Regions from separate parts of the Turicibacter sp. TJ11 genome, predicted to be linked through region 2. Evidence: a T-box and tRNA genes for the amino acid it is inferred to sense, from the RefSeq annotation. Region 2 holds a T-box; the other holds one or more tRNA genes.
What was found. A T-box is a leader RNA that pairs with one kind of tRNA and senses whether it is charged. The one in region 2 lies ahead of serS (serine--tRNA ligase), so its partner is inferred to be a tRNA-Ser.
Positions count from the first base shown of each region.

Region 1: it encodes a tRNA-Ser, which carries the amino acid that the T-box ahead of serS (serine--tRNA ligase) is inferred to sense. The anticodon was not compared.

Region 1 is NZ_CP069349.1:1,826,961-1,844,176, forward strand. It holds gene JRC48_RS08785 (IS1182 family transposase) at 1-1,475, opposite strand, end outside; gene JRC48_RS12785 (pro-sigmaK processing inhibitor BofA family protein) at 1,573-1,761, opposite strand; gene recR (recombination mediator RecR) at 1,918-2,520, opposite strand; gene JRC48_RS08795 (YbaB/EbfC family nucleoid-associated protein) at 2,530-2,835, opposite strand; gene dnaX (DNA polymerase III subunit gamma/tau) at 2,851-4,650, opposite strand; gene phoU (phosphate signaling complex protein PhoU) at 5,002-5,667, opposite strand; gene pstB (phosphate ABC transporter ATP-binding protein PstB) at 5,686-6,438, opposite strand; gene pstA (phosphate ABC transporter permease PstA) at 6,453-7,619, opposite strand; gene pstC (phosphate ABC transporter permease subunit PstC) at 7,619-8,524, opposite strand; gene JRC48_RS08825 (substrate-binding domain-containing protein) at 8,734-9,633, opposite strand; gene JRC48_RS08830 (cell wall metabolism sensor histidine kinase WalK) at 9,795-11,132, opposite strand; gene JRC48_RS08835 (response regulator transcription factor) at 11,122-11,817, opposite strand; RNA gene ffs (signal recognition particle sRNA small type) at 11,926-12,021, opposite strand; gene tadA (tRNA adenosine(34) deaminase TadA) at 12,073-12,543, opposite strand; gene JRC48_RS08850 (heavy-metal-associated domain-containing protein) at 12,637-12,849, shown strand; gene JRC48_RS08855 (metal-dependent transcriptional regulator) at 13,004-13,369, opposite strand; tRNA gene JRC48_RS08860 (tRNA-Ser) at 13,830-13,922, opposite strand; gene JRC48_RS08865 (thymidine kinase) at 13,985-14,587, opposite strand; gene JRC48_RS08870 (LD-carboxypeptidase) at 14,747-15,667, opposite strand; gene JRC48_RS08875 (M20 family metallopeptidase) at 15,684-16,865, opposite strand; gene JRC48_RS08880 (MerR family transcriptional regulator) at 17,045-17,216, opposite strand, start outside.
Region 2 is NZ_CP069349.1:2,083,910-2,101,125, reverse strand. It holds gene yaaA (S4 domain-containing protein YaaA) at 147-365, shown strand; gene recF (DNA replication/repair protein RecF) at 381-1,517, shown strand; gene gyrB (DNA topoisomerase (ATP-hydrolyzing) subunit B) at 1,477-3,405, shown strand; gene gyrA (DNA gyrase subunit A) at 3,440-5,932, shown strand; T-box leader at 6,023-6,259, shown strand; gene serS (serine--tRNA ligase) at 6,326-7,600, shown strand; gene JRC48_RS09995 (MBL fold metallo-hydrolase) at 7,906-8,694, shown strand; gene JRC48_RS09990 (CxxH/CxxC protein) at 8,706-8,879, shown strand; gene rlmH (23S rRNA (pseudouridine(1915)-N(3))-methyltransferase RlmH) at 8,959-9,438, shown strand; gene JRC48_RS09980 (IS1380 family transposase) at 10,134-11,441, shown strand; gene tetA(P) (tetracycline efflux MFS transporter TetA(P)) at 12,005-13,267, shown strand; gene tetB(P) (tetracycline resistance ribosomal protection protein TetB(P)) at 13,251-15,209, shown strand; gene JRC48_RS09965 (hypothetical protein) at 15,400-15,678, shown strand; gene JRC48_RS12795 (YcxB family protein) at 15,694-15,933, shown strand; gene JRC48_RS09960 (MBL fold metallo-hydrolase) at 16,221-17,003, opposite strand; gene JRC48_RS09955 (LysR family transcriptional regulator) at 17,195-17,216, shown strand, end outside.

The DNA of each region.
Region 1 (17,216 bases), 260 kb from region 2:
AAGCCGTAATCTTGTTTTAACACGCCAAAAGCACCTTCGACTTGAATCGAACGATTCTTTCTTAACAGAATCCCTTCTTCACTTTGGATATTTTTAAGGGACTCTGTTCTTAGCGAAAGCATTTTTTTAGACACTTCCAATCGTTTTGAGTTTCCTTCTTTCGCTTTTGTACATTTTAAACGCAAAGGACAATCTTGGCAGGTTTCACATTCATAAATCGTGACTTCTTTTCGATAACCGGTCTGACTTTCTCGAATTTTAACTTCGATCGGTTTTAACGTTCTGCCATTTGCGCACGTATAGGTATCGTTGAGTTCATCGTACGTCATGTTTTCTCGTTTCCCCAGTTGAGCTTTATATTTTCTTGTTTTTGAGGTTTCATAGTTGAGGGGCTTAATGAAACCTTTTTGATGGTTTTCCTTCAAATAAGCATAATTTTCTTCACTTTCATATCCAGCATCCGCAATGATTTGTTTAAACGTTCTGGAAAGCCGACCTTTCAGGGAATCTAAAAATGGAATGAGTGTGGGGACATCGTTAGCTGACTGAAAAACGCCCACACCTACGATATACTCGGCCTCAACTCCAATCTGGACATTATACCCAGGTTTGAGTTGCCCATTTTTCATGTGATCTTCTTTCATTCGCATGAAGGTGGCATCCGGATCTGTTTTTGAACAACTTGAGCGGGTTGAACCGATCATTTTTTGATAGTCCAAGTAAATGATTTGTTTCTCTATGAATGCTTCAAGTGTTTCAATCTGACGTTGAAGCTCTGTTTTTCGCTTCCCTTTCCCATAAACAAATTCAAGAGATTGTTCGATGACTTTTTCTTTTAAATTCAATAAACAAGCCTCTAACACAGGTAATGGATTCTTAACATCAAATGAATAGGAAGTGAGATAGCTGTCATTCACTTGTTGAAGGAGTTTTTCTATTTTGACCTGGAGCTTCGCTTCATTTTTAGTCACTGATTTTAACCAAATAAACGAATAGCGATTGGCATTGGCTTCAACTTTTGTTCCATCAATAAATAGGTTCTTAAAATGAATTTCATCTAAGGTGTGAAGACACTCAATGAATTGATCAAATAAATCTTCCATGACACCATCGCTTAAATGATGTTTTCTAAATCGATTAATCGTATGATGGCTAGGCGCTGGATATCCATTTAATAACCAGATGAAATGAATATCCCGTTGACAAAGTCGCTGAATTTCTCGTGAAGAAAAAGAGCGATTCATGTACGCGTAAATTAAAATCTTAAACATGATCACCGGTGGTACGACAGAATTTCTCCCTTTATCAGAGTAAGTGCCTAATAATTTTTTATCATCTAATCCCTCCAATAATTGATTAAGCAAACGTACAGGATCATGAGGTGGAATATAAACTTGAATATCCATCGTTAAAGAGAGTTGATATCCAGCTGAATAAGTTGTATAATCTTGATGTATATTTTCTTGATTACGCATAAAAAAAGTATACAAAAAAGCAGTCCCGAATGGGACTGCCTTTTTTTGTATCTTTTAGATTTTTAATTCAAGGGCCATCTATTTTGAGACAGTCCCTTTAAACTAAAACTATTTTAGTTAAAACATAAACCAAAATAAATCCTGGGATTCCTAAGGTACCTGTTATAAACGAAGTAATGTAATTGAGAGGAACTGATGCACTAAAGTAAACTCCTACAATATTAAATAGATATAGCGCAAATACTCCTATAATAAAACGTTTGATCAACCATCCGATTAATTTCATAATGCTGTTATAAAACACAATGCTTTATAACAAGTCACCTCCCTTCCTATTTGAAATCATATGCAAGGCTAAGGCGTGATATAACTCAAATCAGCGGGAGAATATAGTTAATAAAATAAAAAAATAGTTACTGCTTAATACAGTAACTATTTTTTCCTAGAATAATTCTCTACGTCCTTCTAGCGCTCGAATTAACGTGACTTCATCGGCATATTCGATTGAACGTCCCATTTCTAATCCGCGTGCAATACGCGTCACTTTAACATCTGTATTTTTTAAAAGTTTAGCAATGTACTGTGACGTAGCATCTCCTTCAAGCGTTGCACTTAATGCTAGAATTAACTCTTTTATATTTTCATCTTTTAATCGTTCAATTAATGCAGGAATCCCGATATCTTCTGGTCCCATTCCATCTAGCGGTGAAAGAACACCATTTAACACATGATATAATCCTTTAAATCCTCTCATACGTTCAATGGCGATAACATCTTTAGGATCTTGTACCACAGCGATGATTGAGCGATCTCTATGTTGATCGGCACAAATACCACAAGGATCAGTATCTGTAATATGACCGCAAATCGGGCATTTAAACAACTGACGTTTACTATCAATTAATGCTTTAGCAAATGTAGTAGCATCATCTTCTTTCATTGAACTGATAACATGAAAGGCTAATCTTTCGGCTGTTTTATTTCCTATTCCAGGTAGTTTACTAAAACTTTCAATTAGTTTTGTAATTGGTTGTGGATATTGCATGATATCTCCTTAGAATAATCCTGGGATGTTCATCCCTTTTGTAAATTGACCCATTGTTGATTCAGTTTTTTCATCAACTTGACGTAATGCGTCATTTAAAGCTAATAAAATAATGTCTTCTAACATTTCAACATCTTCTGGATCAACAACAGATGGATTAATATTAATTTTATTAATTTGTTTTGTTCCTGTTGCTTCAACTGTAACCATTCCACCAGCTGCAGTTCCTGTAAATACTGATTGTTCAATCTCTTGTTGTGCTTTCACCATGTCACGTTGCATTTTTTGAATTTTTTTCATCATCATTGGGTTCATACTTCTTCACTACTCCTATTCATCGATTATATTTACTAAGTCCGCTCCATACATTTCTACGATATTATTAACAAAGCTATTATCCTTAGTTTGGCTTTCCTCATTATAATTTATCACATTTTTAATATCCTGACTATATTGTTTTAAGCGTGGTTCTTCTCCACGTTTTTTTTGTTCAAGATAACTTTGGCGTTGTTCTAACCAAAAAGCTTCTGGCATTACAGTGAACGGATAAGATGCATCAAATAAATAATCCACAATTTGTTCTGCAACCTTACGATTATCTTCTCTTAATAATCGTTTACAACCAGGTTCATGTTTATACGTTAAAATGAATCCTTCATCTGAAGCTGCCACCACTTGTCCATCCTGTAATAAAGCAACAACTTCTTTATATTCTGGCATTGAAAGCGGGCTAATTTGTGACCATTTACTTAAAACACGATCACGAGCTTCTTTGGTCGCCTTCGATAAGATTTGTTCAATCGTTAACATTTCTTTTGTTACATGTTCAGGTAAGATAATACGCTCCGGTTCTTTTGGTAGTTTTAACTCTACTACTTCTGGCTCACTAAATAAATTCATTTTATACTGCGTGTCTGTTTTAGTGATTGAAGGCTCTTCTACTCTTACTGTCGGTGTTTGTTCGAGTTTTTTTACGAGTCGTTTTAATAAGGTCACTTCTTGTTTCAAGTCGCTAATCTCTGTTTCATAATCTTTATGACTTGCTGATTCATCGTTTCCATCTACTAAGCTTAATAATCCAACTTCAAGCATTAATTCAGGATGATTAGAATATCTAAGTTCTGATTGCAATTTATTTAATTTAAATAAGTAGTTGATGACATCATTTGATTTTAAACTTTCAACTAACTCTTCAAACATTGGATCATTCATTAACAAGTTTGATTTTAAAATTTTAGATTTTTGATAAACAAGTAAATCTCGATAAACAGAAATGAGTCCATCAATGATTCGACTAGGCTCTTTTCCGTTTTCTGTCATATCCTTAATTAAATCAATGACATTAGAAAAATCTAGGTTCTCAATTCCTTTAATAATCTGTAGTAATTGATGACTAGCAATCGTCCCGCTTAAAGCATGTACATCATCTAATATGATTTTATCATCTGAATATGAAATAACTTGATCAAGTAAGCTTAAGGCATCACGCATTCCACCTTCAGCTAATTCTGAAACGAGTTGAATGGCCGCCTCTTCATAATCTAGATTTTGTTGTTTCACAATCTCGATCAGATGTTGATAAATTTCTTTAGTTGATATTTGTTTAAAATCAAATCGCTGACAACGAGAAATAATAGTTGGGGGAATTTTATGTGGTTCTGTTGTAGCTAAGATAAAGATCACATGCTTAGGCGGTTCTTCTAATGTTTTTAACAGCGCATTGAAGGCACCTGTTGATAACATATGGACTTCATCTATAATATATACTTTGTAACGCCCCATCGTCGGAGCATATTTAACTTTGTCTCTAATTTCACGGATTTCATCGACGCCGTTATTACTTGCTGCGTCAATTTCAAAAACATCAGAATTGGATCCGTTTGTAATTGTTGTACAGTTTACACATTCATTACACGGTTCAGCCGTAGGGTAATTTATACAGTTAACAGCTTTTGCAATAATTTTTGCAATAGACGTTTTTCCTGTTCCTCGTGGCCCACAGAATAAATATGCATGTGATAAGCGCTCGTGTTTAAGAGCATTTTGTATCGTTCTTACAATATGTTTTTGTCCTACGACATCACTAAATTTTTGAGGACGATGAGCGCGGTATAATGCATGATAAGACATAAGAAAACTCCTACTCTCTAGTTTGAAAATTACCTTGATTATATCATAATTATTGACCTTGTATGACGACTTGTTACATATTTATGATTCAAATAAACTTTTTTATCTTCTTGTTTTAGTTCCCCTGGTTTTAATCCATTTATAAACAGTGAAAGATTTTATTCGTTTAATCCTTAATGTTACTTACTTTTTAGGTTTAACAGCTGTCATGTATATTATCCTTAATTAGATTGTTGATCATCTAAAAAATCTTGAAGAAAAACAAACTTATTATTAGTCTAGCTTGAATTTTTTAATATAGACTAATTGGATTCAAAAATAAAACGCGTAGATCATTCTACGCGTTTTATTTTAATTTAGGTGATAGCGACGTCCTTTTAGAGCATATAAGATTTCTTCTGCAATATTTGTGATGTGATCTCCTGCTCGTTCAATGTACTTATTAATTAAGATAGCATATGCCGTTCCAAAAACTTTTCCGTCAACTACCTGAATGTGAGTAATTAAAGACGCAAGAAGTTCATTATACACTTCATCGACTTGCTTATCCATGTCAGCCGCCTCTTTAATTTTTGTTTTATCTTCTTCTCTTAAGCCTTCCATCACAAGTTTTAACATTTGAATCACAAGTTCTAACATGTGGACAAGTTTATCAACGTTTTTCTCATAGTGTTCAAGTGATTCATTTTGTTTAATTAAGATGATATATTCAGCTAAGTTTTTGGTGTAATCAGCAATTCGTTCGTACTCAGTTGCTAGTCGCATGACCATTAAAATTTTACGTAAATCACTTGCTACTGGTTGCTGACGAATAATAAAAATTGTAGCTTCTTCCGTAATATCTTCTTGTAAGTCATCAATGTCTTGATCTTGTTTAATGATTTGTAAAGCAACTTCTAAGTCTAATGTTTTTAATGCTTTTAATGTGTTTTCATAAGACTGAACGGTTAAGTTTGATAATTTTTCCACACCTTGAAGTAAGGCTTCATAATCGGTTTCTAATTTTGTCTTTTTCATTCCAATTCCCCTCCAATACTATCCGAATCTACCGGTAATATAGTCCTCTGTTCGCTTATCTTTTGGATTAGTGAATATTTTATCTGTATCATCAAATTCAATGAGCTCTCCCATTAAGAAGAATGCCGTTTTGTCCGAGATACGTGCGGCTTGTTGCATTGAGTGAGTGACAATAACAATTGTGTATTTTTCTTTTAATTGTTGAATTAACTCTTCAACTTTTTGAGTAGCAATTGGATCTAAGGCTGATGTCGGTTCATCCATAAGAATGACTTCTGGTTCCATGGCAATGGCACGAGCGATGCATAAACGTTGCTGTTGTCCTCCTGATAATCCCATGGCTGATTTATTTAAACGATCTTTGACTTCATTCCATAAGGCCGCTCCACGAAGTGACTTTTCCACAATCTCATCTAATTTTTTCTTATCTTTAATTCCTTGGCAACGTGGTCCGTAAGCGATATTGTCATAAATACTCATCGGAAAAGGATTAGGTTTTTGAAATACCATTCCGACACGTGTACGTAATTTCATCACATCAATGTCTGAATAAATATCATCCCCATCTAATGTGACACTTCCTGTAATTTTGACCGTTTCAATTAGATCATTCATGCGATTTAATGTACGTAAAAACGTTGATTTCCCACACCCTGATGGTCCAATAAAAGCTGTCACTTGACGCTGTGGAATTTCTATATTGATGTGATGTAAGGCTTGGAAGTTCCCATAAAAAAGATTTAAATCTGTGACGTTGAATTTATGTTGCATTCCGTTTCACTCTCCTAGTAGTTTGCTTTACTGAATTTTTTAGAAATTAAACGTGAGATTAAATTTAAAGTAAAAACAATCATCAGAATAACAATTCCGATCGCTGCTGCCATTTCAATGTTACCTGATTCTTTAACTTCAACATAGGCACGTACTGTTAATGAGGTTCCTGTTTCAAATAACGATAAATTACCACTTGTTGGATTAATCGGTAGCTTAGCAAATGTTCCAACGGTGAATAATAAGGCTGCAGATTCTCCAATCGTACGCCCAATGGATAAGATCACTCCGACTAAGATACCTGGAATAGCGCTTGGTAAAATCACTTTAGATAACGTTTGAATTTTATTGGCACCTAGTCCATATGATGCTTCTCGATAGCTAACAGGAACTGCTTTTAAAGCTTCCTCTGTTGTACGCATCATCGTTGGTAATAATAAAATCATTAAAGTTAATCCCCCAGATAAAATAGACATACCAAGCTTTAGTGTATTTGCAAAGATTAACATTCCAAACAATCCATAGACAACGGAAGGAATTCCTGATAAAACCTCAGTAGCAAAGCGAATCATATTCACTAACTTTCCTGGTTTCGCATATTCAACTAGATAAATAGCTGCTAATACCCCCACCGGTGCTGAGAACAATAAAGCAACTAAAATTAACATTAAGGTTGAAATAATCATTGGGAAAATCCCCCCACCAGGTGAAACGACTTTAATCGTTAAATCATCACTTTCATTTAAAACTTCGATAATTTCGCTACCTTTAGTCTTATGATTAATTTTTAACCTGGATGAATCACTGTTAACTTGTTCTAGTTGATATCCTTTTTTAATTGGAAATGCTTCGCCTGCGTTATTTTTTGCAAGCTTTACAGGAGAATTTTCATCAATCCAAATGACCTCGTAGCCATCCTCATTTGCTTCAATCGCAATTCCTAAATTTTCTGAAAATAATGCATCACTTGATAATGAACTTGGTGCGATATATGATTGATCACTGCTAATATTGACATATTGAGTTTGTGACTCATAATTATTTAATAAAAAGTCCCATGAAATTTTTGACCATCCGTTTGAAAAAATAAAGACAATAATCATAATTAAAATTCCAACGGAAAAAGCGGCTGATAGCCAAATAAGACCTGTTAATAAGTTATCTTTTAATTTTCGAGACATTAACGATCACCTGCCTTTTTTTGAATACGTGATAAGACTAAATTAATGATCATAATAAAGATGAATAGAACAACAGCTGTTGAAAATAACATTTGTTCATGAAGTTCAGCTGCATATCCTTGTTCTAAAGCAATATTTGTTGTTAATAAACGGACGTGATCAAAAATCGTTTTCGGAAGTCCTGACTCTGGATTCCCCGCTACTAAAATAACTGCCATTGTTTCTCCAATCGCACGTCCAATCCCTAAAATCACTCCAGTTAAAATCCCTGATTTCGCTGCTGGTAAAACAACTTTAAAGATCGTTTGCATTTTTGATGCTCCTAAAGCTAATGACCCCTCTTTATAGCTTTTGGGAACAGCACGAATAGCTGTTTCAACAACCGCTACAATCGTCGGTAAAATCATAATGGTTAAGACGATGATGACGGCTAACAATGAATCTCCCGACGGATAAGGTGAAATTTGCTTAACTAACGGTGTAATAACAGCAAAACCAAAAACTCCGTATAAAACGGATGGAATCGCTGCTAATAATTCAATAGCTGGACGAACAAGATTGGCTAATGGTTTAGGGGCCACTTCTGCAATAAATACAGAAGTTAAAATCGCAATTGGAACTCCAATTAAAATAGCTCCAAGTGTCGCTAAAATCGAGCTAATAATCATATACCCAATTCCGTACTCTCCGCTTTGAGGGGTCCACTTTAATCCGGTCAGAAAATCTAATAAAGGATACGTTCCGAATTGATTACTTGGAATAAAGGGTGATAATCCTTTTCCAAAAATAAAAATAATAATTAATGAGACACTAAGAACAGCAAAAAGTGCCGCCATTAGAAATAACCCATGAAAAAATTTCTCTAAAAACACGCGTTTACGATTGAGCGTCATGTCTTTTTTCATACCAAACACCTCGTTTTATTTCAAATTGATCAATACTATTTCGTTATATCGTCATTGTAGCACCTCAACTTGAAAAACACTGGTTTATTAACAGAAAATTAACGGTTGTTAACAATTTCTTAACATTTCTTTTTTAGCATCCAAAAACTAATGTCATCTCTGTTCTTTACATAAAAAAATCACCAACATAGTTGATGATTTTTTTATCTTTATTGATCTAATTCTGACCACTCATTAATATTTCCAGTATAAATATTTTTAATTTGATCTTTAGTAATATCTGAAACCTCATTTGATGGATTGACTACGACTGCAATTCCATCTTTACATAATGTTGTTACTTCTAGTCCTGACTCTAATTCAGACTCTTTAATTTCACGAGAAGCAAATCCTAGTGTATAAGTTCCATCAATGGCATTTTTTACTCCTGTTCCTGAACCCGTTGCATCATATGTATAAGTAACATTCGGGAATAAAGCTGTAAATTCTTTTGCTAATTCTTTAACAGCCTCTTCTGTTGAAGTTGAACCTCCCATAATAATATTTCCAGATAAGTTTTCATATTTTGTCACATCAAAAACTTCAGCATTTTCTGTATCAACGATCGTTCCTTTTGATTCTAAGATTTCTAATCCATCTAATGATGAAGTAAACTCAATAAATGCTCGTTCAACATCTGTTATATTTTCTTCCATATACACCATTTCAAATGGACGTGAGACAGCGTATGTTCCATCTAAAACATTTTGAGCCGTTGGTTCTACCCCTTCAACCGTTAATCCTTTAATTTTATCATGATTTTCTTCTAAGGTTACAAACGAAACGTATCCAATTGAAGCATCATTTCCCGCTACGTAAGTGGCTACCACGCCATTTCCATCTTTGATCGTCGCATTAGCTGTTAATGGTTCTTGGTCTTCTCCATTAAATCCGATGATTTCTTCAAATGCTGAACGTGTTCCGGAACTCGCCTCGCGACTAACGACGTCAATCGCCCCTTGAACGACCTCCGTTTGATTGGTTTGCTCTGAATTTTGATTGCTTGATCCACAAGCTGTCATTGAAAATGTCACTGCTGCTACTGCAGCTAAACTTAATAATTTTTTCATAATCTTCATTCCTCCATGACTTCCTCTGTCTTCTTGATAAACTAATTTTAATATAAATGAATGATTTGAATATTAATTTTCTGTTAAGAAACAGTTAAATTATGATTAATATTAGCTTGCAATTCATCAACCATTTTATACAAAAAAGAAGTAAGCTTAGCTTACTTCTTTTGTTTTTCGGGTAATGTGACAATAAATCGACTTCCCTGATTAAGTTCACTTTTAACCTTTATACTTCCTCCATGCGCCTCAATTATTGATAACACGATAGATAATCCAAGTCCTGTTCCACCCGTGTGTCGTGATCTTGCTTTATCCACTCGATAAAAGCGCTCGAAAATATGCGGAATATCTGCTTTAGGAATCCCAATCCCTTGATCGATGACTTCAACCTCAATTATTGAACTACGCTGCCTCAGTTTGATTGTAATAGTCGTTTTCTCACCTGAATAATGAATGGCATTAGTCATTAAATTAAGAAAGCAGTGTTGCAATCTAATATAATCCCCCTGGACATAACACGTTCCTGATGCTTCAAGCGTTATTTTTTGATTTTTTAAATTTGCAATATTTAATGTTTGAACAATACAATCTGTTAATAATTCATTTAAGCAAATCTGATCCGTGTTGTGTTTGATTTGATCATACTCATAACGATTAATTAGAAGCAAATCTTTAACAAGTTGCTCCATCCGATTGTTCTCTTCTTTAATGATATTTAAAAACTCATCGCATGCCTGTGAGTCATTTTTGGCACCGTTAATTAAAATCTCCGTACAACCTTTAATTGCGCTAATTGGTGTTTTAAGCTCATGTGAAACATTTCCAAAAAACTCTTTTTGTAAGATCTGATATTTTTTAAATTCCGTTATATCATGAAACAATACAACAGCCCCATTAAAATCTTCATTCTCATTAAAAATAGGATGAGCTGTTGAATTGTAATATTTTTGATTAATTTCTAGTTGTTTTTTTCTGGTGGATTCACAAATAAGTGCATCTTCAAGAATTTTACGTAACGGTTCATTTTTAACATCTTGAAACGTAATCTTTTTTAAAGCTGACATATTGACCCATTCTTTGAACCGATTGTTCGCATATTCAAGCTCTCCATTAATATTTAAAATAACCATCGGATCTTGAATACTATTTGTAATAATACTAATAATTTGCATATTTCGACGATTTCTAAATTCTTGTTTTTGAATAAATCTCATTAATTTATTGTATTGAATTCCTAAAATCTCTTGTTGTTCAATAACAAGTGGAGCAATATGACTCCAGTCTTTATGCTCTTGAATACTAGCAGCTACTTCATCATAACGCTTCAATTGATTTAAATAAGTTAACGAACGTTTATACTGCATCGTCATTAAAATAAGTAAGATAAATAAAAATAAAAGAGTCACTTCACTATCTTGTTGACTATAAAGATTAGCCACTAATAAAAGAGTAAAAACAATATAAAACGAGATGAGTTCATGTCGGCTATCTATCATTTGTTTCGTCCTCTAACATATATCCAACTCCACGAATTGTCTTAATTTTAATGCCATATGGTTTTAACTTATCTCTAATTTTAAAAATATGAACATCAACAATACGTGTATCCCCGTCATATTCAAATCCCCATAATTGATCAAGTAAAATATCTCGAGAAAGAGCCTTACCTTTATTTTTAATTAAAAATTCGAGCAATTCATATTCTTTTAAGGTAAAGTCAACCACTTGCTCATCAACTAACACCTCAAAACGACTGCTATCTAATTTAATTTGTTGATAACTTAAATACATTTTATTCTCTTTAGCTGATAAAACATCTTTACGTCTAATAATCGCTTTAACTTTAGAAACCACTTCCCTTGAGGAAAAAGGTTTCGTCATATAGTCATCGGCCCCCACATCTAAGCCAAGCACACGATCGAGTTCATCATCACGTGCTGATAACATGACAATATAAGTGGAATTTCCATGTTGACGTAATTCTTTACACACTGAAAATCCATCACGCTTTGGCAACATGATATCAAGCAGCATCACATCATATTGATTTGCTAATGCTTTTTGTAATCCTTCTTCTCCATCAGAAGCTAGATCGACTGAAAATCCTGATTGCATTAAGTCATATTGTAAAATACGTTGAATAGAAATTTCATCTTCTACCACTAATACTTTTTTTCCCATCAACTAACACCACCAAAATCAAATGTAATTATGTTTATTTTATCATAATCCTCTTATCGCTTCTGTTAATTTTTTGTTAATGACTATCGATAGAAATAAAAAAACTCCCCTTTGGTACCCTTACTCACATAAAACTAAATGCTTAAGGCTGCTACATTCCTGTCCTGACCTGGTTCACACCGTCCTATTGAATAAGGGTACCAAAAGAGAGTTTCAATTGATACACGTTCAGTATATCAATTTCACCCTTGATTGTCAAGACGCTGTTGCTTTTTTTTTCTGTCTTAACTCTCTAAAAAAATCTGATAATAACTTACCACACTCTTCTTCTAAAACACCTGAAATAACCTCACATTGATGATTAAACTGTGATTCATTAAGTAAATTATAAATTGTTCCACAGCATCCACCTTTAGGATCTTTTGCTCCATAAACAACTGTTGGAATTCGAGATTGAACGATTGCTCCAGCACACATTGGACAAGGTTCGAGCGTGACATACATGATACAATCTTCTAATCGCCAAGATCCAATCACTTCATTTGCTTTTGTAATCGCAAGCATTTCGGCATGAGCATTTGAAAGTTGAATTTTTTCTCTTAAATTGTGAGCTTTTGCGATAATTTGTCCATCTTTGACAATCACAGCACCAATGGGCACCTCTCCAATTGCTTTAGCTTTATTAGCTTCTTCGATGGCTTTTTGCATAAATAAGATGTGCTCCATAATAATCACCCGTTATTTATTCTTTTTTAATTTATTCTATGATAAAATAAGTTTGTTATCAAGACTAAATAAAGGAAGTCTGAGGTGAGGATGATGGCTAAAACATTTATGCTAAATGTGGAGAATTTAAGTTCAAATGAAGATATCGAAAAAATTAAATCTTATTTTGAAACAAATTTAGAGGGTGTGGAAAAGTTAGATATCAATCTTTCTTTAAAATTAGTTTCTGTTCATTATAATGAAGGGATTGGTTCCCCGAAATATATTTTAGATGCATTCAACCACTTAGGTTATACTGTTCGTTAAAGCGATCTTTTAACAAGTTTCACTATTTTTCATATTTTATAATGACTTATTTTTCTTAATTTAAAAGAGATTATCCACAGATAATCTCTTTTTTTATTGATCGTAAATATTTTTATCAATAAAATGCCCAAAGATTGTATCTTAAGCATTCACTTTAGTTTTTTAACATTTCTTTCATTCTTTCAAATGTTTCCATACTAATGACATGTTCAATGCGGCAAGCATCTTTATCCGCTAATTGTTCATCGATTTGTAGCGTTTGAATTAAAAATTGTTTAATGAGACAATGACGTTCATAAATAGCCGTTGCTTGATTATGACCCATTTCAGTCAATTCAATTTGACCATTTTTTTCAATCGTAATCAATCCCGCTTTTTTTAAAATCCCCATCGCTCGACTAACGCTTGGTTTTGAATAGTTCAATTCATTAGCGATATCAATCGAACGAACAAAACCATTTTTTCTATTCAAAATTAATATTGTTTCTAAGTAATTTTCACCCGACTCTTGTAATTTCATATACCCACCCAATCTCAAAATTTAAATCTATCATTATTATCTCTAGTTTAACCACGATCGTCATCCCCAAAACAAACCATACTTTTAAAACTATATTGTTTCAAAGAAAATCAATAAATAACAATGATTAAAAGTCTTGACGATTTACACGTATTTAAATTGATGAATCGTTAATTTATTTCATCAAACGTCTATTAAACGAAACGACATTACTTCTAGTGCAAACCTATATTCAGTATTTCTTTCATCTTATCATAGTTTACTTCTTACATTCAACTTTTATACTTTGATCGATTGTCTCCTTCTAATAGCAAATCAATGAAAACTTATCCACAGTTATTCATTTCAAATAAAAAAAGGCTTCTTCTGAAGCCCTTTTTTGTACCCTACTATTATCACGATATTTTTTTACAAACAATAAAAAAAAATCACACGTAATGTGTGAATTATTATCTTGTTATGGCGGAGGAAGAGGGATTCGAACCCCCGCGACGCTTTCACGCCCTGTCGGTTTTCAAGACCGATCCCTTCAGCCGGACTTGGGTATTCCTCCGTATCAACAATATAGATTATATCGATTTATAACTATATTGTCAATGATATTTTAAAATTTTTTTATTTTCTTAATCCTAAATGGTCTGGACGATCTTTAATTTCATGACAGTGACGACAACGTGGCTCGTAAGCCTCTTTCGCTCCTACTTGAATAATTGGATCAAAATATGAAGCGGGTTGTCCATTAATTAAACGTTGTGAACGTGTTGCAGGTGCTCCACAAACACTACAAATCGAAGTTAACTTCGTCACAAATTCTGCTTTTGTTAATAAGGTCGGCATCGTTCCAAATGGTTCTCCACGGAAATCTTTATCTAGACCCGCAACAATGACACGAATTCCTTTATCAGCTAAATACTCAACGACATCAACAATGTTTTCTTCAAAGAATTGAACTTCATCGATGGCAACTGCGTATGTATCTTCTTTAATATAATCTAAAATTTCAACTGGGTGTTCAATTGGGATTGATGGCATTTTTAATCCACTATGTGATACGACTTCATCTTCACTATAGCGATTATCAATAACTGGTTTGAATAAAAAATATGGACGTCGAGCAAAATCTAATCTTTTTAAACGGCGGATTAATTCCTCGGTTTTCCCTGCATACATACTACCACAAATTGCTTCTACCCAACCTTCTTGTCGAACATCATACATTCTATGAACCCACCTTTCAGTCTATCTGACATTTATCTATTTTATCTAGCAAAATTTGAACAGCTTGATAATTATAACAGATAATTATTTAAGGATTCAAGCGAACATTTTATTTTCTAAATGTTTTCTAAACCACGTAAAAAAAGACGATAAAATCAGTTACGATTGAATCGTCTTTTCGTTTTTTCGACTACATCCTTGTTGAATGGATAAGCTATTGGTACTTGAATCTAAAGTCACATAAGCCCCTAATGGCAAAGTGATAATTGGATTGCAGTGTCCACTAGGAATATTATATGCCACAGGTTTAGTACAATCTCTAAACGTGCGTTTTAGTAATTTATTCGTTTCATGTTTATCATAGACGTTGAAATCTCCTAGAATGATTCCCGCTGCATCACTCACCTTTCCACTATAAATGAGTTGAGTGAGTAAGCGATCAACTGCATAAACGGGTTCATTGACTTCTTCAATAAATAAGATTTTTCCGCGTGTATCAATCTCATAAGGTGTTCCAAGTGTTGAGCAGATAATCGTTAAATTTCCACCCACTAAAATCCCTGAGGCTTGGCAAGCATCTTTATTATAATAAGGGACATCAATCAAATCAAATTCTGTTTCTCCCATCAACGTTTCTAAAAAATGATTCGTTGTTGTTTCATTTTTTAAAAGTAAATCTTTAATCATCGGTCCATGATAAGTGATTAGATGATGATATTGATTTAAAAATAAATGAAGATAAGTCACATCACTATATCCTATCAGAGGTTTTGGATAATTTGAAAATTTAAAATTTTTAAAATGAGGGATAATTCGATTACAACCATATCCTCCTCGCATACATAAAATGGCCTCTACTTCATCATCAGCAAACATCATCATAATGTCTTCTGCCCGCTGTTGATCGGATAATCCTGCTAAATATTCCTGGCCTTCAAAGCAACTTGGAGCAATAATGACATCAAAACCCATTTCTTTTAATAGCTCTTCCCCTTTAAATACTGTTTCACTTTCTAAAGGGCCTGAAGGTGCAACAATCGCAATCTTTCCTCCCCTTTTTAATGGTTTTGGTTCAATCATGCTCTCTTCCCCCCGATTATTGTTGTAATAACTGAAGTGTCGCTAACACTTGTAAACAGACACCAATTTTTATTGCTTCTTCGTCAACATTAAAAGTGTCTTCATGTAAACTAGCTTGTATTCCATTCTCTAAGTTAGCCGTTCCTAGGTTATAAAAACAAGAAGGTACTGCCTGTGCAAAATAAGCAAAATCTTCAACTCCTAAACTTGGGTGTTCTAAAATAACAATTTTGTCTTCACCTAAAAGTTTCGTTGCTGTCTCAATCACAGAATCAGTAATCACACGATCATTTATCAGTGGTGCATATCCTTCTTCAATCGTTACTTGAGCATTTCCCCCAAATGCTTTAGCTGTATTTTCTACAACCTCAACGATTCTTTTTTTCATAAAGGTACGTGTTTCTTGATCAAGTGTTCTTAATGTTCCTCGAACGGTCACTTGATTACAAATCACATTCCCTGCACTTCCCCCCTCAATCATTCCTAAGCTTAAGACCGCTGATTGAAAAGGTGATAAGTTTCTACTCACTAAACTTTGTAACGCTGTAATTGTATGAGAGGCAATCAAAATAGCATCTATTCCATCTTGTGGATAGGCCCCGTGTGCTTGTTTTCCATGAATCGTTAGTGTAATAGTGTCACTAGCTGCATGACACTTCCCGTAGTGAAATCCGACCTCACCAACACTTAACGTTGGACGAACATGAAGTCCTAAAACATGATCAACTTTTGGGTTTTCCATGCACCCCGCTTCAATCATCGGTTTTGCTCCACCCACAGTTTCTTCTGCTGGTTGAAAGAATAACTTAACATTCCCGTTATACTCATTTGCTAGTTGTTTTAAGATATAGGCGGCTCCGAGTAAAATAGTCGTATGAACATCATGTCCACAAGCATGCATTTTTCCAGCATACACCGAAGCATACGGAACCCCTGTTTTTTCTTCAATCGGAAGAGCATCCATATCCGCTCTTAATCCGATCGTTTTATTTCCTTGTTGTCCCTTAATCAATCCAACAATTGCCGTCTCTCCAATTCGTTGTGTTACCTCTATATTCCACTGCTTTAAAAAATCTAAAACTAAAGCTGATGTTCGATATTCTTCTAAACCAAGTTCAGGATGTTGATGTAAATCTCGTCGAATACTTACAAGTTGTGGATAAATCTTTTCTACCATCTCTTGCACTCTTTGATACATCTTTAATCCTCCTATCTCATAAGATAGTTCATTATATGCTAGTAGTGCTTTAAAAAATGTATAGTCAACAAGATATTTTTCTCCCTCATAACATAAAAGAGTAGAAAATCGTTAAGATTTTCTACTCTTTCTCAAACTATTTAGCCTTCTTTTTAGTTATAGTATTTAACATCAGGTCTTTATTTCTCATAAGAAGTATAGAATAAAATAGCATCACATAAAAACTGAGCTGCTCCTTTACCAATTGCATCATCATAATAGGCGGTAAATCGCTCATCAGCAACATACATTTGCGCTAAGCCTGCATGAGCTTCTTTGCTATAGCTTGGCCACGTATACATTAACCAACGA
Region 2 (17,216 bases):
AAGAAGTGTGGGAATCACCCACACCAAATATTATAGAACCAAAAAAGCGTTCAAATCGTTGATTTGAGCGCTTTTTATTTGGGATTAACGTGTTAAAAAAATGTAAAATATGCTATAATATATATAGAAAGAAAAAGGTGATTAATATGCGAACTGAAGTACATATTACAAGTGAATTTATTACTCTTGGACAGTTTTTAAAGTTCGAGAATTTAATTGAAAGTGGTGGCAGTGTTAAGTTCTTCTTAGAGGAAGTTCCGGTCTTTATTAATAATGAGCAAGATAACCGCCGTGGTCGTAAATTATATCCAGGAGATATTATTTCGATTGAAGAATTTGGTGAGTTTATTATTGTGGCTGAATAGTAAAGGAGATTTTCATTGTTTATCAATCGATTATCACTGAAGCAATTTAGAAATTACCAAGATGCTTCTATAGAGTTTAAGAAGAATATTAATATTATCATTGGAAATAATGCACAAGGAAAGACGAGCTTAATCGAATCGATTTATGTTCTATCAACGACGAAGTCACATCGAACAAGTAAAGATTCGCAGCTCATTTTATTTAATGAAGATTTTGCTCGTATTGAGGCAGATATTACGCGAGCTGTTGATGAGTTGCATTTATCTTTAATTATTTCTAAAAAAGGTAAGAAAGCAAATTATAATGGAGTGGATCAAAAGAAATTAAGTGAATATGTTGGAAAGTTAATTGTGGTGATGTTTGCACCAGAGGATTTATCTTTAGTTAAGGGGGGGCCTCAATATCGTCGCCGATTCATGGATATGGAAATTGGACAGTTATCCCCAACTTACTTATATCACTTAGGTCAATACTCGAAGTTATTAAAGCAACGTAATGAATTACTTAAACAGTTACGTGTGAATCGTACGAATGAGTTACTTTTAGATGTTTTAACAGAACAGTTAGTACCACACGCTGTTTATGTATTAAATCATCGAATTGAATTTTTAAAAAAGTTAGAGACTTTTTCTAAGAAAGTTCACGGTGAAATTTCAAATCAATTAGAAGAAATTAATTTAAATTATGTCAATTCATTTAAAAATATCGAATTAAATGAAGAAGATATTTTTAAAAAATATAAAGATCTATATGATCAGGATATTCAATTAGGATCAACTAGTTTAGGCCCGCATCGAGATGACTTTAGTGTTTCAATTAATGGCGTTAATACACATCAATTTGGATCACAAGGTCAACAACGAACAGCTTCGTTATCGATGAAATTAGCCGAAATTGAGTTGATTTATTCAGTTTTAAATGAGTATCCCATTTTGTTGTTAGACGATGTTTTAAGTGAGCTAGATGATGCACGTCAAACACAACTATTAAATACGATAAAAAATAAAGTTCAAACCTTTATAACGACAACTAATATTGATGGAATTGATGAAAATGTCATTGAATTAGCTGATATTTTTACCATTGATAATGCCAAGATTAGGATAGGTGATCAGAATGACGCAAGAAGTATCGAAAACACAACAGTATGATGCTAGTAATATTCAAGTATTAGAAGGTCTTGAAGCCGTTCGAAAACGCCCTGGGATGTATATCGGTTCAACAAGTGGACGTGGATTACATCATTTAGTTTGGGAGATTGTTGATAACTCAATCGATGAAGCTTTAGCTGGATATTGTACTGAAATTAATATTGCGATTACAGAAAATAACGAGATTATTGTTAAAGATAATGGGCGCGGAATTCCAGTTGATATTCATCAGCAAACCGGAAAATCAACCGTTGAAACAGTTTATACTGTTTTACATGCCGGAGGAAAATTCGGTGGTGGCGGATATAAAGTTTCTGGAGGATTACATGGGGTAGGGGCCTCAGTAGTTAATGCGTTATCAGAACATTTAGAAGTTACGGTTAGCCGTAATGGAAAAAAATATTTTCAACAGTTCGAAAAAGGTCAGCCTATAGATGAGTTACATGTGATTGGTGAGGCTGATTCAACTGGTACTGAGGTTAAATTTAAACCGGATCCGACAATTTTTACTGAAACAACGGTTTATGATTATGATATTTTACGTAATCGTATTCGAGAATTAGCTTTTTTAAACAAGGGATTAAAAATCACGTTAGAAGATCTTCGTTCAGATAAACCACAACGTCATGAGTTCCATTATGAAGGTGGAATTAGTGAGTATGTTCGCTTCTTGAATAAAAATAAAGAAGCCATTCACGAAGAAGTCATTCATGTTGAAGGTGAGCGTGATGGAATCAGTGTTGAGATTGCTATGCAATATAACACGGGGGTAGCCGGAAACATTTATTCATTCGCAAATAATATTAATACACATGAGGGTGGAACACATGAAGCAGGGTTCCGTGCAGCATTAACACGTATTATTAATAGTTATGCGAAGAAGTTAAATCTATTAAAAGGTGATGATGCATTAATCGGGGAAGATATTCGTGAAGGATTAACGGCTATTATCTCTGCAAAGCATCCTGATCCACAGTTTGAGGGACAAACGAAAACAAAGTTAGGAAATAGCGAAGTTCGTCGTATTGCTGATAATGTCTTTTCAGAAGGATTTGAGCGTTTCTTAATGGAAAATCCACAATCAGCGAGACTAATTATTGAAAAATCATTAATGGCGGCTCGTGCTCGTATGGCTGCAAAACGTGCGCGTGAAATGGTTCGTCGTAAGTCACCTCTTGAGTCATTAGGGTTTAAGAGTAAGTTAGCTGACTGTCAATCACGCGATGCTAATATTTCAGAGCTATTTATTGTCGAGGGAGATTCTGCCGGAGGATCAGCAAAACAAGGACGCGATAATAAATTCCAGGCGATTTTACCTCTTCGCGGTAAAGTTTTAAATGTTGAAAAAGCTCGTATTGATAAAGTTTATGCTAATAATGAAATCAAAAGTATGATTCATGCGATCGGAACTGGAGTTGGAGATGAATTTGATCTTTCAAAAGCTCGTTATCATAAAATTGTGATTATGACCGATGCCGATGTCGATGGTGCGCATATTCGTACGTTATTATTAACATTCTTCTATCGTTATATGAGACCTTTAGTTGAGAACGGATATGTTTATATTGCTCAACCACCGTTATTTAAAATCGCTCAAGGAAAACGTATTGAGTATGTTTATACAGAAGAACAATTAGAAGCAGTAATGGCGTCTTTACCAGCAACTCCTCGACCAAATGTTCAACGTTACAAAGGGCTTGGAGAGATGAATGCTGAACAGCTATGGGAAACAACAATGGATCCAGAAGTACGTACATTATTACAAGTAACACTTGACGATGCTGTTGAGGCTGACGAAATTTTTGATATTTTAATGGGTGATCGCGTCGAGCCACGTCGAGAATTTATAGATGCTAATGCTAAATATGTTACAAATCTTGATATCTAATTGGAGGCAACTACATCTATAAGGAGGAACGAAAATGTCTGCATATGATCAAATTAAGCCACATAACATCGCAAAAGAAATGAAGACATCATTCATTGATTATGCGATGAGTGTTATCGTATCACGTGCTTTACCGGACGTTCGTGACGGTTTAAAACCTGTTCATCGTCGTATCTTATATTCGATGAATGACTTAGGAATGCATAGTGATAAGCCATATAAAAAGTCAGCCCGTATCGTCGGGGATGTTATTGCTAAATATCACCCTCATGGAGATTCATCGGTTTATGATGCAATGGTTCGTATGGCGCAAGATTTCAGTTATCGTTATCCATTAGTTGATGGACACGGAAACTTCGGTTCTATCGATGGTGATGGAGCGGCGGCGATGCGTTATACCGAAGCAAGAATGTCTAAACTATCGATGGAAATGATGCGAGATATCCACAAGAATACGATTGACTATCGACCAAACTTTGATGGTGAAGAACATGAACCAATTGTGTTACCTGCACGTTTCCCTAATCTTTTAGTGAATGGGACAACAGGAATTGCGGTCGGGATGGCAACTAATATTCCGCCACATAATCTATCTGAGGTTATTGATGGTTGTTTAGCCTATATGGATGATCCAGAAATCGATGTCTTAGGATTAATGCAATATATTAAAGGACCAGATTTACCAACAGGTGCTTTAATTTTAGGAACAAAAGGAATCCGTTCTGCTTATGAAACAGGAAACGGTTCGATTATGATGCGTTCAAAATGTGAAATCATTGAAGGACATGGTGGGAAATATTCAATTCTAGTGACAGAAATTCCTTATCAAGTCAATCGCGAACGTTTAATCGAAAAAATTGCAGAATTAGTAAAAGAAAAACGTATCGATGGAATTACAGATTTACGTAATGAATCAAATCGTGAGGGAACACGTATTGTTATTGAATTACGTAAAGATGTTAATCCACAGGTTATGTTAAATAATTTATTTAAATTAACACAATTACAAGTCTCTTACGGGATTAATATGTTAGCTCTTCAAGATGGGCAACCTAAAGTTTTAAATTTAAAAGAAGTAATTGCTGCTTACATTAAACATCAAGTTGAAGTCATTGTTCGTCGTACAAAATTTGACTTAAATAAAGCAGAAGATCGTGCTCATATTTTAGAAGGATTACGTATTGCATTAGATCATATCGACCGAATTATTGCGATTATTCGTGGTTCATCTAATGACGAAGAAGCATTAAACGCATTAATGTCAGAGTTTTCGTTATCTGATCGACAAGGGAAAGCTATTTTAGAGATGCGTTTACGTCGATTAACAGGATTAGAACGTGGCAAAATTGAAGAAGAATATCAAGGATTAGTGGCTTTAATTGCTGATTTAAAAGAGATTTTAGCGAATAAATCACGCGTTCATCAAATTATCCGTGACGAGTTATTAGAAGTTAAACAAAAGCATGGAGATGAACGTCGTACAGAGATTGTTCGAGGATCAGATTTTGATATAGAAGATGAAGATTTAATTCCAGAAGAACAGGTCATCATTACGTTAACGAATAACGGATATATTAAACGTCAACCAATTTCAACTTATCGTTCACAAAATCGTGGTGGACGTGGAGTTCAAGGAATGGGAACACATGATGATGATTATGTTAAGGAGTTATTATCGACATCAACTCATGATCATTTACTATTCTTCACAAATAAAGGTAAGGTTTACCAGAAAAAAGCTTATACAGTTCCTGAATATGGACGTACTGCTAAAGGATTACCGATTGTAAACATTATTGAAATAGCACAAGATGAGTATATTAGTGCAATCATTCCGGTTAAAGAGTTTAATGAAGATGAATTCTTATTCTTTGCGACACGTTTAGGAGTTGTTAAACGTACAACGTTAGCAGCATTTAGCAACATTCGTACAAATGGTTTAATCGCACTTTCTTTACGTGAAGATGATGAATTAATTGGTGTAAGAAAAACGTCAGGTAATGACGATATTGTTATTGCATCAAGTGGTGGAAAAGCTGTATGGTTTGATGAAACACAGGTCCGCCCAATGGGACGTACAGCAGCCGGAGTTCGAGGAATTTATCTTGATGAAAATGAACTTGCTGTTGGTATGGAAATGGTCACAATGGATCAAGAAATTTTAGTTGTAACAGAACACGGATTTGGTAAACGTACATCGATTAAAGAATATCGTAAAACAAGTCGTGGTGGAAAAGGTGTTAAAACACTAACCATTACTGAGAAAAATGGTACATTAGTTGCTATGAAAGCTGTAAATGGTGATGAAGATTTATTAATCGTAACGAATAAGGGAATTATTATTCGTACACCAGTTAGTCAAATTTCACAAACAGGACGTGCAACGCAAGGTGTTAAATTAATTCGTCTTTCAGATGATCAAGCGGTATCAAGTGTTGCTGTCGTTGAACACGAAGAAACAGAGGAATTAACAATTTCTTCTGAAGAAACTGTTGTGACAGATGATCAAGTAGTAACAGAAGAATAAAATAAATAAGGTCTTATGCGCATATAAAAAGAAACACAAGATATACTAATATTGACAAAAAAAATAGATAATGCTATATTACAATTAAATAAAAAAGCATTGATTAGGAATAGTACTTTTTACTTCATACTGTAGAGAGTCAGTGGGTGGTGCAAACTGATGTATAAGTAATTAGAAATCAACCTAGGAGTGGAATGAAGAACATTTTTATAAGTATTCATTCACGGTCTAACCGTTATCTTTGTAAGTGGTATCACAATTTTGTTCTACGTGGAACAAAATTGTGGACAACTAGGGTGGCAACGCGGGTTAAGTCTCGTCCCTAATATAGGGATGAGACTTTTTTATTTTCTAGGATGACTAATCAAAATTAATAAATAGGAGGAAAGAAACATGTTAGATTTAAAAAGAGTACGTGAAGATTTACAAGGAACTATTGCTCGCTTAGAAACACGTGGTGGAGATTTTAGCTATTTAAATCAAATTACACAATTAGATGAAAAACGTAAAAACATTATTTTAGAAGTAGAACAATTAAAATCTAATCGAAATGAAGTATCTAAGTTAATTGGACAGTATAAACGTGAGAAAAAAGATGCTTCTGAGTTATTAGCCCAAATGAACGGTGTTGGAGAAAAAGTTAAAGAATTAGATGAGCAATTACGTCTAATTGATGAAGAAATTAAAAATCTTTTATTAGGAACTCCTAATGTTCCATGTGGAACAATCGCTGTTGGGAAAGATGAAACAGATAATGTTGAAATTCGTAAATACGGAGAACCAACAACGTTTGATTTCGAACCAAAAGCACACTGGGATTTAGTTGCAGAGTTAGATATTATTGATTTTGAACGTGCTGGAAAAATTACAGGAAGCCGTTTTGCGGTTTATAAAGGATTAGGAGCTCGTTTAGAGCGCGCTTTAATCAGTTTTATGTTAGATTTACATACTGGAGATCATGGATATACTGAAATTTTACCTCCAGTTATCGTTAATCGTGCAAGTATGACAGGAACTGGACAATTACCGAAATTTGAAGAAGATGCATTTAAATTAGTAGATACGGATTACTTCTTAATTCCAACGGCTGAAGTACCAGTGACTAACTTACATCGTGATGAAATCTTAAATGCCGATCAATTACCAATTAAATATACAGCTTATAGCCCATGTTTCCGTGCAGAAGCTGGTTCAGCTGGACGAGATACTCGAGGAATTATTCGTCAACATCAATTTAACAAAGTAGAATTAGTTAAGTTTGTTAAACCAGAAGATTCTTATGCAGAATTAGAAACATTAACAGCAAATGCTGAAAAAGTATTACAATTATTAGGATTACCATACCGTGTGATCGAGTTATGTACAGGAGATATCGGATTCTCAGCAGCTAAAACATATGATATTGAAGTATGGTTACCATCATATAATGAGTATAAAGAAATTTCTTCATGTTCAAACTTTGAAGATTTCCAAGCACGTCGTGCTAATATTAAGTTCCGTCGTGATGCAAAAGCTAAACCAGAATTTGTTCATACATTAAACGGATCAGGTCTTGCAATCGGACGTACGGTGGCTGCTATTATTGAAAACTATCAACAAGCTGATGGAAGCATCGTGATTCCTGAAGTATTACGTCCTTATATGCGTAATTTAGAAGTTATTAAATAATTTTTTTAAAATGAAAAGGGTACACTTAGTACTCTTTTTATTATGGAAATGATGTCATTACTTAATCAAAAAAGCTCTATTTTAATCAGTGCTACGAAACTTTTATTATTAGTTTGATATAGATTGTTTTCATCAAATTCATCTAAGTCTTAGATTCTTTTTTTGCTAATTTGTGACGTGATAGGGGATTGTACTAGATTCATTTAAGTAAACATGTTAAAATGAATCATCGAAACAAAAAGCTAGCTTAAAAGATGAAATTAAGACCTTAACTAAAGTTTTTTGATAGAAGAATAGGTGATAGAATGAAGGTTTGTGTATTATCTAGTGGGAGTATAGGAAATGCTACAATTATTGAAACAGAACAAACATCTATATTAATTGATAGTGGATTGTCTTTGAAAAAATTACAGGAATTGATTAAAAAAAGTGGATTCGACGAGAATAAGATTGAACATATTTTAATTACTCACGAGCATGCTGATCATATAAAAGGTGTTGGGGTTTGTACACGAAAGTGGAAGTTAAATGTTTGTGCAACCCAAAAAACAATTGATGAAATGTATCGTAAAAATATTATTAAACCAGGCATTGAAAAGGTAATGGCAGTTGAAAAAGATGTTTGGTATCATCTTGGAGATTTAAGTATTATGCCATTTAGAATTTCTCATGATGCAGTTGATCCAGTGGGGTATATGATTAAAAAAGATGAAAAAACGTTAGTTTATGTGACAGATACCGGGTATATTACGGGTGACATTTTAAAAACCTTGAAAAATGCTGATGCATATATTATGGAAACCAATCATAATGTTGAGATGCTGCAAATGTGCAATCGTCCGTGGTCATTAAAACAACGAATTTTAGATGATTGTGGTCATTTATCAAATGAAGATTCGGCATATGCAATGAGTCAGCTTATTGGAGAAAAAACAAAGCATATTTACTTAGCTCATTTAAGCCAAGAAGCAAATTTACCTGATTTAGCTGAAATGACAGTGCGTCACATTTTAAAAGAAGAGAATATTGATTTAAATAAATTAAATTTACATATGACTTATGCGATGCATCCATCAAAAGTGATTAAGTTATAGGAGGAATAGGTATGTATAGTTGTTTAGAACATATTGAAGAATCAATGGATCATTTTTTAGATGAACACGGGAAATTACCCATTTTAGTAGAAGTAGAAATTGAGCATCGTTGTCATCATTGTGAAAATGCAGCTGTTTATAAGATTATTGAGGGAATGATGATTGATGAGGATGATTCATTCTAAAAAATATTAAACTTTAGAATTCAAATAAAAAATTCCCTACCTATCAGGGAATTTCTTTTCATGTATTGGAGGTTTTTTAATGAATATTACTATTATTTCGGTTGGGAAAATTAAAGAAAAATACATCAAGCTAGGAATTGAAGAATTTTCGAAGCGATTATCTCGCTACTGTAAATTAACAATGATTGAAGTACCAGATGAAAAAACACCTGATAATGCTTCAGATCGTGAGATGGAACTGATTAAAGATAAAGAAGGAAAACAAATTTTATCTAAGATTAAAGATAATATGTATGTTATTGCGATGGATTTACAAGGTGAAATGAAAACATCAGAGCAATTTGCTAAACAATTGAGTCAATTAGCTTTAAGTGGTGATAGTAATGTGGCGTTCATTATAGGTGGATCATTGGGGTTAGCTGATGAAGTCAAAAAACGTGCGAATTATAAACTATGTTTTTCTAAAATGACATTTCCTCATCAACTATTTAAATTAATTTTACTTGAGCAAGTTTATCGTGCGTATCGAATTAATAATAATGAACCGTATCACAAGTAAGTGCGAACTTTACCAAAATTGGATATATAAATGAAAGGTAGGTCTGCTTTAATTCTGCAATGAAACTCACAAAAATCTAAAATTTGAATTTTTGTAGGTTATTGTAGTTTTATTCATAGGTTCTTCGTTTTTCACCTATTTCAGCAAATTAGAATTTGTTTTTTCTAATCTATAGTATTGAAAGAAATTGTAAAACATTCCACAAATATATTTTTTATATTCATTTCAGATTTAGGTTAAAGTTAGTAGTTATTCTTTTGTGTATATAAGTTATTTGAAGTAATAAAGTTTCAATTGAATTTGGATAAATATGAATATAAAAGTATTGAAAAAAATAAAAGTTTATATATAATGTAATTATACTAAAATATAAACATGAAAAATATAAATGTAAAGGAGATGTAAATATGCGCAAAGAGGTAGTTTTTAACTAAACTAACTGAATAAGGATTATTTTAAAAAGTATATGAAAAAAATCTTGGATAACTCAAGGTTTATTTGTGGTAGAAACAATTATTAACCTAAATTATTCACCATAAAAATGTAAAAAGCGTTGAGTCCTTAGTGGAATCAACGCTTTTTATCTATTTTTTATTTCACCTTTTAAGTGAAGCATTTTGCTATGAAAATAATCTCTCATTTGATATCGTTTTAATTGCTAAACCAAAACATATTTAAGGAGAGATTACTTTTTTATGATACATCAAGACCAACTTCATTTCAATAAAAAGATTAAATTTAATTTTAAAGGTGGAGATTTAACGTCGGATGCAGGACTTTTATTAATCCAAGAATTTATGCATCACGTGAAGTTTCCAGAACTATTGAAACAACATTTTCATTTAGAAACTGATCAAGCGATTCGAACTCATACGAATCATGAGCTTTGTCTTCAACAAATCTTTCAAACGATTGCCGGTTACCACTGCGCTGATGATGCGGATGAATTGCGAGTTGAACCTTTATTGACAACTTTGCTTGATAAGCCCTCGTTAGCTTCTCAACCAACTTTATCTCGTTTTACTCATCGATTGACGCAGGAAACAAGTAAGCAATTTGAACTCATCAATCAAAAACTCCTTTCGCAATTTTATCAAGTCGAAGCTCCTAATCATTTTATTTTTGATGTGGATTCCACTCATTTTCAGACCTATGGTCATCAATATGGGAATGCCTTTAATGCTCATTATCAAGCCCAAGGGTTTCATCCCCTCATGGTTTTTGATGGAATGACTGGAGACTGTTTAAAAGTTGAGCTTCGTGCGGGGAATGTCTATACTTCAAGGAATATCGTTTCTTTTATTGGTCCCTTATTATCACGCTATCAAAAGGAGTTTCCATCGAGCTATCGACTCGTTCGCGGAGATAGTGGATTTGCTCATAAAGAACTTTATAAGTTATGCGAAACGTTAAACACAAACTATGTGATCCGTTTAAAGGCAAATGCCACTCTCTATCGTTTAGCTAAAGAAGTAACGGATGTTTTTTTCGAAGAGTGTTCGCTTCAATATTCTCAACAATTCTATGGGGAGTTTGACTATCAGGCAAAGAGTTGGAATCACCCAAGACGTGTCATTGTTCAAGTGAGACGAAAAGCAGGTGAACTCATTCCCGATTATTTATTTTTAGTGACGAACATGGAAACAAGACCAGAGATGGTTGTTAGCCTATACGCTAAACGTGGGACGATGGAAAACTATATCAAAGAGTGTAAAAATGGATTTAGAATGGATAAAGTGAGTCATAAATACTGGATGACTAATGTCAACCGAATTCAACTCGTGGTGTTAGCCTACAATCTCATCAACGGATTCAGACGATTAACGTTACCTCATGAGTTTTCTAAGATGCAGATTGAAACCTTACGCACTAAACTCATTAAAATCGCTGCAAAACGAGTGAAACAATCACGAAGAATCGTGTTCAAACTCTGTAGTCACTATCCCTACAAAGAAATTTTTCATCACTGTTTAAAAACGATCCAGTTGATTCAGTTAGAGTAAGTGAGTGGATTCGTTCTTTGAAAACGAAATATTTTTTAGAGAAACACATCACCAAGGGGGGAGTCTACCCTTTTTTAGGGAGCTGGAGTATTAATTTACCCAAATTTAAGATCAAAACGATAAAAAGCTGTGGTTTAGGCTAAAATTTAGTCTACCCACAGCTTTGTTTGAATGATCATGAATAATTCAGGATTAATAATATTGATATTACCATGTCTATTTGTGTACTCTAAAAATAATCAGTATTATAATGAGCATATTACATCTTTATTTGAAGAATAGGAAAACTGTGTTCTAAACACGGTATTTTTATGCCTATTTTTACTATATTTATAGATATGATATAAGACTTTAATTTGCATAGCTTAATCATAAGTTATATAAATTAAAGTTGTATATTTCATGTTTATATTTAGGTTATATAATTATGAGGCTGTAAGTGAATTATGTTCACTTACAACTTTTTTTATTTAAGGAGATTATTTTGATGATTTATATATTTAAATATGAAGATTATGAAAAACAAATAAATTTTTTTAAAAATACTAGGATGGTGATTATTAATGGTTAATAAACTTTCAGCATATAAAACTTATTTATTATTTTCAGCTATTACAGCAATGTGTTTTTCACTAGTAGCTACAGTTATGATAGTGTATCACATTGAAACGGTGCATTTAAATCCACTTCAGCTTATACTTGTTGGAACTACTTTAGAAGTAGCATGCTTTATATTTGAAATTCCTACAGGAATAGTTGCAGATGTGTACAGTCGTAAACTATCTATTGTTATTGGTGTAGTTTTAACAGGAGTGGGATTTATTTTAGAAGGTTCTATTTCTAGTTTCGTTTTCGTACTTGTAGCACAGATTGTATGGGGATTAGGTTCTACTTTTATTAGTGGATCTGTTGAAGCTTGGATTGCGGAAGAAGAGAAAGATAAAGATTTGGATAAAATTTATATAAAGGGAGCACAAGCAGGACAGATAGGATCGGTTATTGGAATAGTACTAAGCACTGTAATAGCTAATTTATCTGTAAGACTACCTATTATAGTTAGTGGAGTCTTATTTATAATTCTTGCATTATTTTTATGGTTATATATGCCAGAAAATAATTTTAAATCATCTGCTCCAGAGGATTTAAATACTTTTAAAAAGATGGGATATACCTTTAAATCTGGTCTTAAATTTATAAAAAATAAACCTATAATTATAATTTTGCTTTCAGTAACTTTATTTTATGGATTATCCAGTGAAGGTTATGATAGACTTTCTAATATGCATTTTTTACAAGATACTATGCTTCCTAAACTTGGAAACCTTAAACCAGTGACTTGGTTCGGAATTTTTGGAATTGCAGGAATGATATTGAGTGCTATAGTAATGCATTTTATGGAAAAGAAGCTTAAGGATGATGATAAGAATAAAAATGGAAAGCTGTTATTATGTATAAATATATTTTATATATCATTTATGTTCATATTTGCTATTACAAAAAGATTTAACTTAATGCTAATAGCTTATTTAGCGACAAGTACCTTTAGAACTATAAATGAACCTATATTTAGTGCATGGCTTAATGGACATATAGATGACAAGGCCAGATCTACTGTACTTTCTATAAATGGACAAATAAATTCCTTAGGTCAAATTTTAGGTGGACCAATTATAGGAATCATAGCTACAAATATTTCAGTGAGTATGGGTATAGCATGTACTTCGTTATTAGTAACACCGGTATTAGTGTTATATATTGTTGCTATGATAATGGATAAAAAGGTGGTTGATAGAGTTGGAGGTATTGATTATGAAGAAAATAATTAATATAGGAATCGTAGCACACGTGGATGCAGGAAAAACAACTATAACAGAAAACTTATTATATTATAGTGGAGCTATAAAATCAGTTGGAAGAGTTGATTTAGGCAATACACAGACGGATTCTATGGAGCTTGAGCGTAAGAGAGGGATTACCATTAAATCATCAACCATATCTTTTAATTGGAATAATGTCAAGGTTAATATTGTTGATACTCCAGGACATGTGGATTTTATTTCGGAAGTTGAACGTTCATTAAGTGTTTTAGATGGAGCGATACTAGTTATATCAGGAGTAGAGGGTATTCAGTCACAAACAAGAATATTATTTGAGACATTAAAGGAGTTAAACATTCCAACAATAATTTTTGTAAATAAGCTAGATAGAATTGGGGCAAATTTCAATAAAGTATTTGAAGATATAAAGAAGAATATGTCCAATAAAGTAGTTAGATTACAAGAAGTATATGATGTAGGAAGCAAAGCTGTTTATATAAAAAAACTATTTGATACATGCATGATAAATGATGATGCTATTGATGTTTTATCAGACTTAGACGAAGCATTTTTAGAAAGATATATTGGTGGAATAGAACCTGATAAAGAAGAAATACAAGAAAAGCTTTCATTATATGCAAGTGAAGGAAGTCTATATCCAGTATTTTGTGGTGCGGCAGCAATTGGACTTGGAGTTGAAGACTTATTAGATGGAATTTGTAGTTATTTTCCATTTGCAGGTGATGATTGTGAAAGTGATTTATCTGGAGTAGTATTTAAAATCGAAAGAACAAGTAAAAATGAAAAGAAGGTTTATGTAAGATTATTTGGAGGAAAAATATCTGTAAGAGATAAAATTCAAGTACCTAATAAGGAGATAGCAGAAAAAGTAAAGAAAATTAATAGGTTAGAAAATGGGGGAGTTGTTGAAGCACAGAGGATAGAAGCAGGGGATATAGGTATTTTATATGGACTTACAAGTTTCCAAGTGGGAGATGTTATTGGAATTTCAAATGATAAAATTAAAAATATATCTATAGCTAAACCAGCATTAAAAACAACAATTTCTGCAATTGATAAAGAAAAAAATCCAGAGCTATTTAAAGCATTAACATTACTTGCAGAGGAAGATCCACTACTAGAATTAGAGATGAATGACATAGATAAAGAAATTTATGTCAACTTATTCGGTGAAGTTCAAATGGAAATACTAAGTTCCATGTTAGATGATTTATATGGAATAAAAGTAGAGTTTTCGAATATTGAGACTATCTATAAGGAAACACCTAAAGGTTTTGGAGCGTCAATAATGCATATGCAGGAAGACTTAAATCCATTTTGGGCGACAGTAGGCTTAGAAATAGAACCAGCAGGGAGAGGCGAAGGTCTTAGGTATATTTCTAATGTTTCAGTAGGGTCATTGCCAAAATCTTTTCAAAATGCAATTGAAGAAGCAGTTATTAAGACAAGTAAACAAGGATTATTTGGATGGGAGGTTACAGATGTAAAAGTCACTCTTAGCTGTGGTGAATTTTTTAGTCCAGCCAGCACTCCAGCAGATTTTAGAAATGTGACACCTATGGTATTCATGGAAGCATTATATAAAGCACAAACTGTTTTATTAGAGCCATTACATGAGTTTGAGTTAAAGATTCCTCAAAATGCTTTAAGCAAAGCGGTATGGGATTTAGAAACTATGAGGGCAACCTTTGATAATCCTATTGTTATAGGGGATGAATTCTCAATAAAGGGATTAATTCCAGTAGAAAATTCAAAAGAATATAAAATGAAAATAGCTTCATATACAGAAGGTAGAGGAATGTTTGTGACAAAATTTTATGGGTATAAGGAAGCTTCAGCTGAATTTTCAAAAGCACGCAAAAAAACAACGTATGATCCATTGAATAAAAAAGAGTATTTGCTTCATAAACTAAACGCAATTAGAGATTAAATTTAAATAGATAAGTTAAATTTTTATATGTAGGATTTAAATATAAGACATTCAAAGCCTAAAAGTAAAGGAAGGGTCGTCTGAAGAAGATGAAGACCCTTCCTTTTTTCATGTTACTATGCTTAATTGTAAGTGCTTGAAATTTGTAATATAATGTAAATAAAGTTTTTAATAATAAGGGGACGCACAAATGAAAATCGACTTTAAAATAACAAAAGATGACTATATAAGCTTCAATTTACATCATTTAGAAAACTCGAAATCACAGAAAAGTACATTTAACATACTTAGATATGCTGTACCCATAGTACTTTCTATACCAATCTACTTTACAGGAACGGGGATATTTAATCAACCGAATATATATTGGATTATAGTAGCGATAGTTTTTTTAGTCATTTGGATTTTAACATATCCTAAGCAATACAAAAAATTAGTAGCTAAAGAAACTGATAAACTCATAAGTTAAGGAGATAATTCATCAATATTTGGAAGTAAGACTTTAGAAATTATTGATGGGACAATAGTAGTAAAAGGGGATTCTATATCAGAAACAGTATCGTTAGAAAGTATAAAAGATGTAAAAGTTTACGAAGATATGATCCTTATATATATAAGTGGATTTGTAGCTCATATAATTCCAAGGAGATATTTAGATAAAGAAATAGAGAAAGAACTTATGAAAGAGCTTAAAAAATGTAAGGCTTTAGAACAATTAAAGTAAAACGTGCTCCTTTGGAGGTGTAACGGAGAACCGTACCACAAATAAGTAAAGTTTTTACTAAAATTGTAAATAGATAAAAGCAGTTATAACAATTAAGAATCTTACTTGTATTAAATATACAGGTAAGAGTTCTAATTTAAAATAATGACTTAATATATTTATTGAAAATAGAATAATATAATAAAATATGAAGTAATAACTTACGATAAATTCGCGAATTAAATTCAATATAATAGAAGGGGAGGGCTCAAAATGATTTTTTGAGCTCTCCCCTTTATTTTATACTTTTAAAATTCACATGTTTCTCCATCAGCAGGAATTAATAATTTATCAGAGAATTGTTTTTCTACTGCATATTCTCTTAAATCTTTTCTAGATACCATTAAGTGGTTTACACCTTCCATATGAGTTGCTACAAATTGAGCATTAGGAGCTACTTTTACTGCTTCAAATAAATCATCTTTACTCATGATTAAATATCTCCCGTCAACAAATTGAGCATTACCAGCGTTTACTACTACAACTTCCGGACTATATTTAGCGAAGACACTTTTTAATTCATCATACCAAACAGTATCGCCCATCACGTAGAGTGTTTTTTTATCTGCGTGACTAAATACAACTCCACAAGCCTCATCTGCAGTACTTAACTGATGAAATAACTCTATGATTGAATCGTCAGAGTAATGTTTAGCAGGAGTTTTTGTTAATGTGATATCGCCAAATAGAGTTCCTTCTTCTTTTAAAACTTCTACATTGTTAAATCCTGCCTCTTTCATTTGATTTGCTTCATCCTCGTTTTGAGCAAACATCTTCATGTTTTTTGGAATAATTTCCATTGCTACTGGATCAAAATGATCTAGATGGATATGTGTTACAATGACAGCGTCCACATCAAGAATTTCTTCCATTGAAACTGGTAATTCTACAAGGGGATTATTTAAATGTTGATTATGAGTTCCTGGAAAGGGAGGATAAGTTCCCTTTTCAGCTAACATTGGATCTATTAAAAATTTCTTTCCTGCATATGTTACAATTAAAGTTGCATTTCTTATTTGTTTAATTTTCATATATAATACCTCACTTTTTATCTTTAAATTATTTTTATCGCTTATAAAATTTAATATTTAAGCTCAACAGCTTATATACTCAATATGCCATAGATTAGTTTCTGAAACAAACAGAAAAAAGGTAGTTTGTATCAACTAAAAGGTTGATTTATAATGTGTTTATTAAAATTATCATACTTACAGGAGGTTCTATGAGTCCAAGACAGTTAGAAT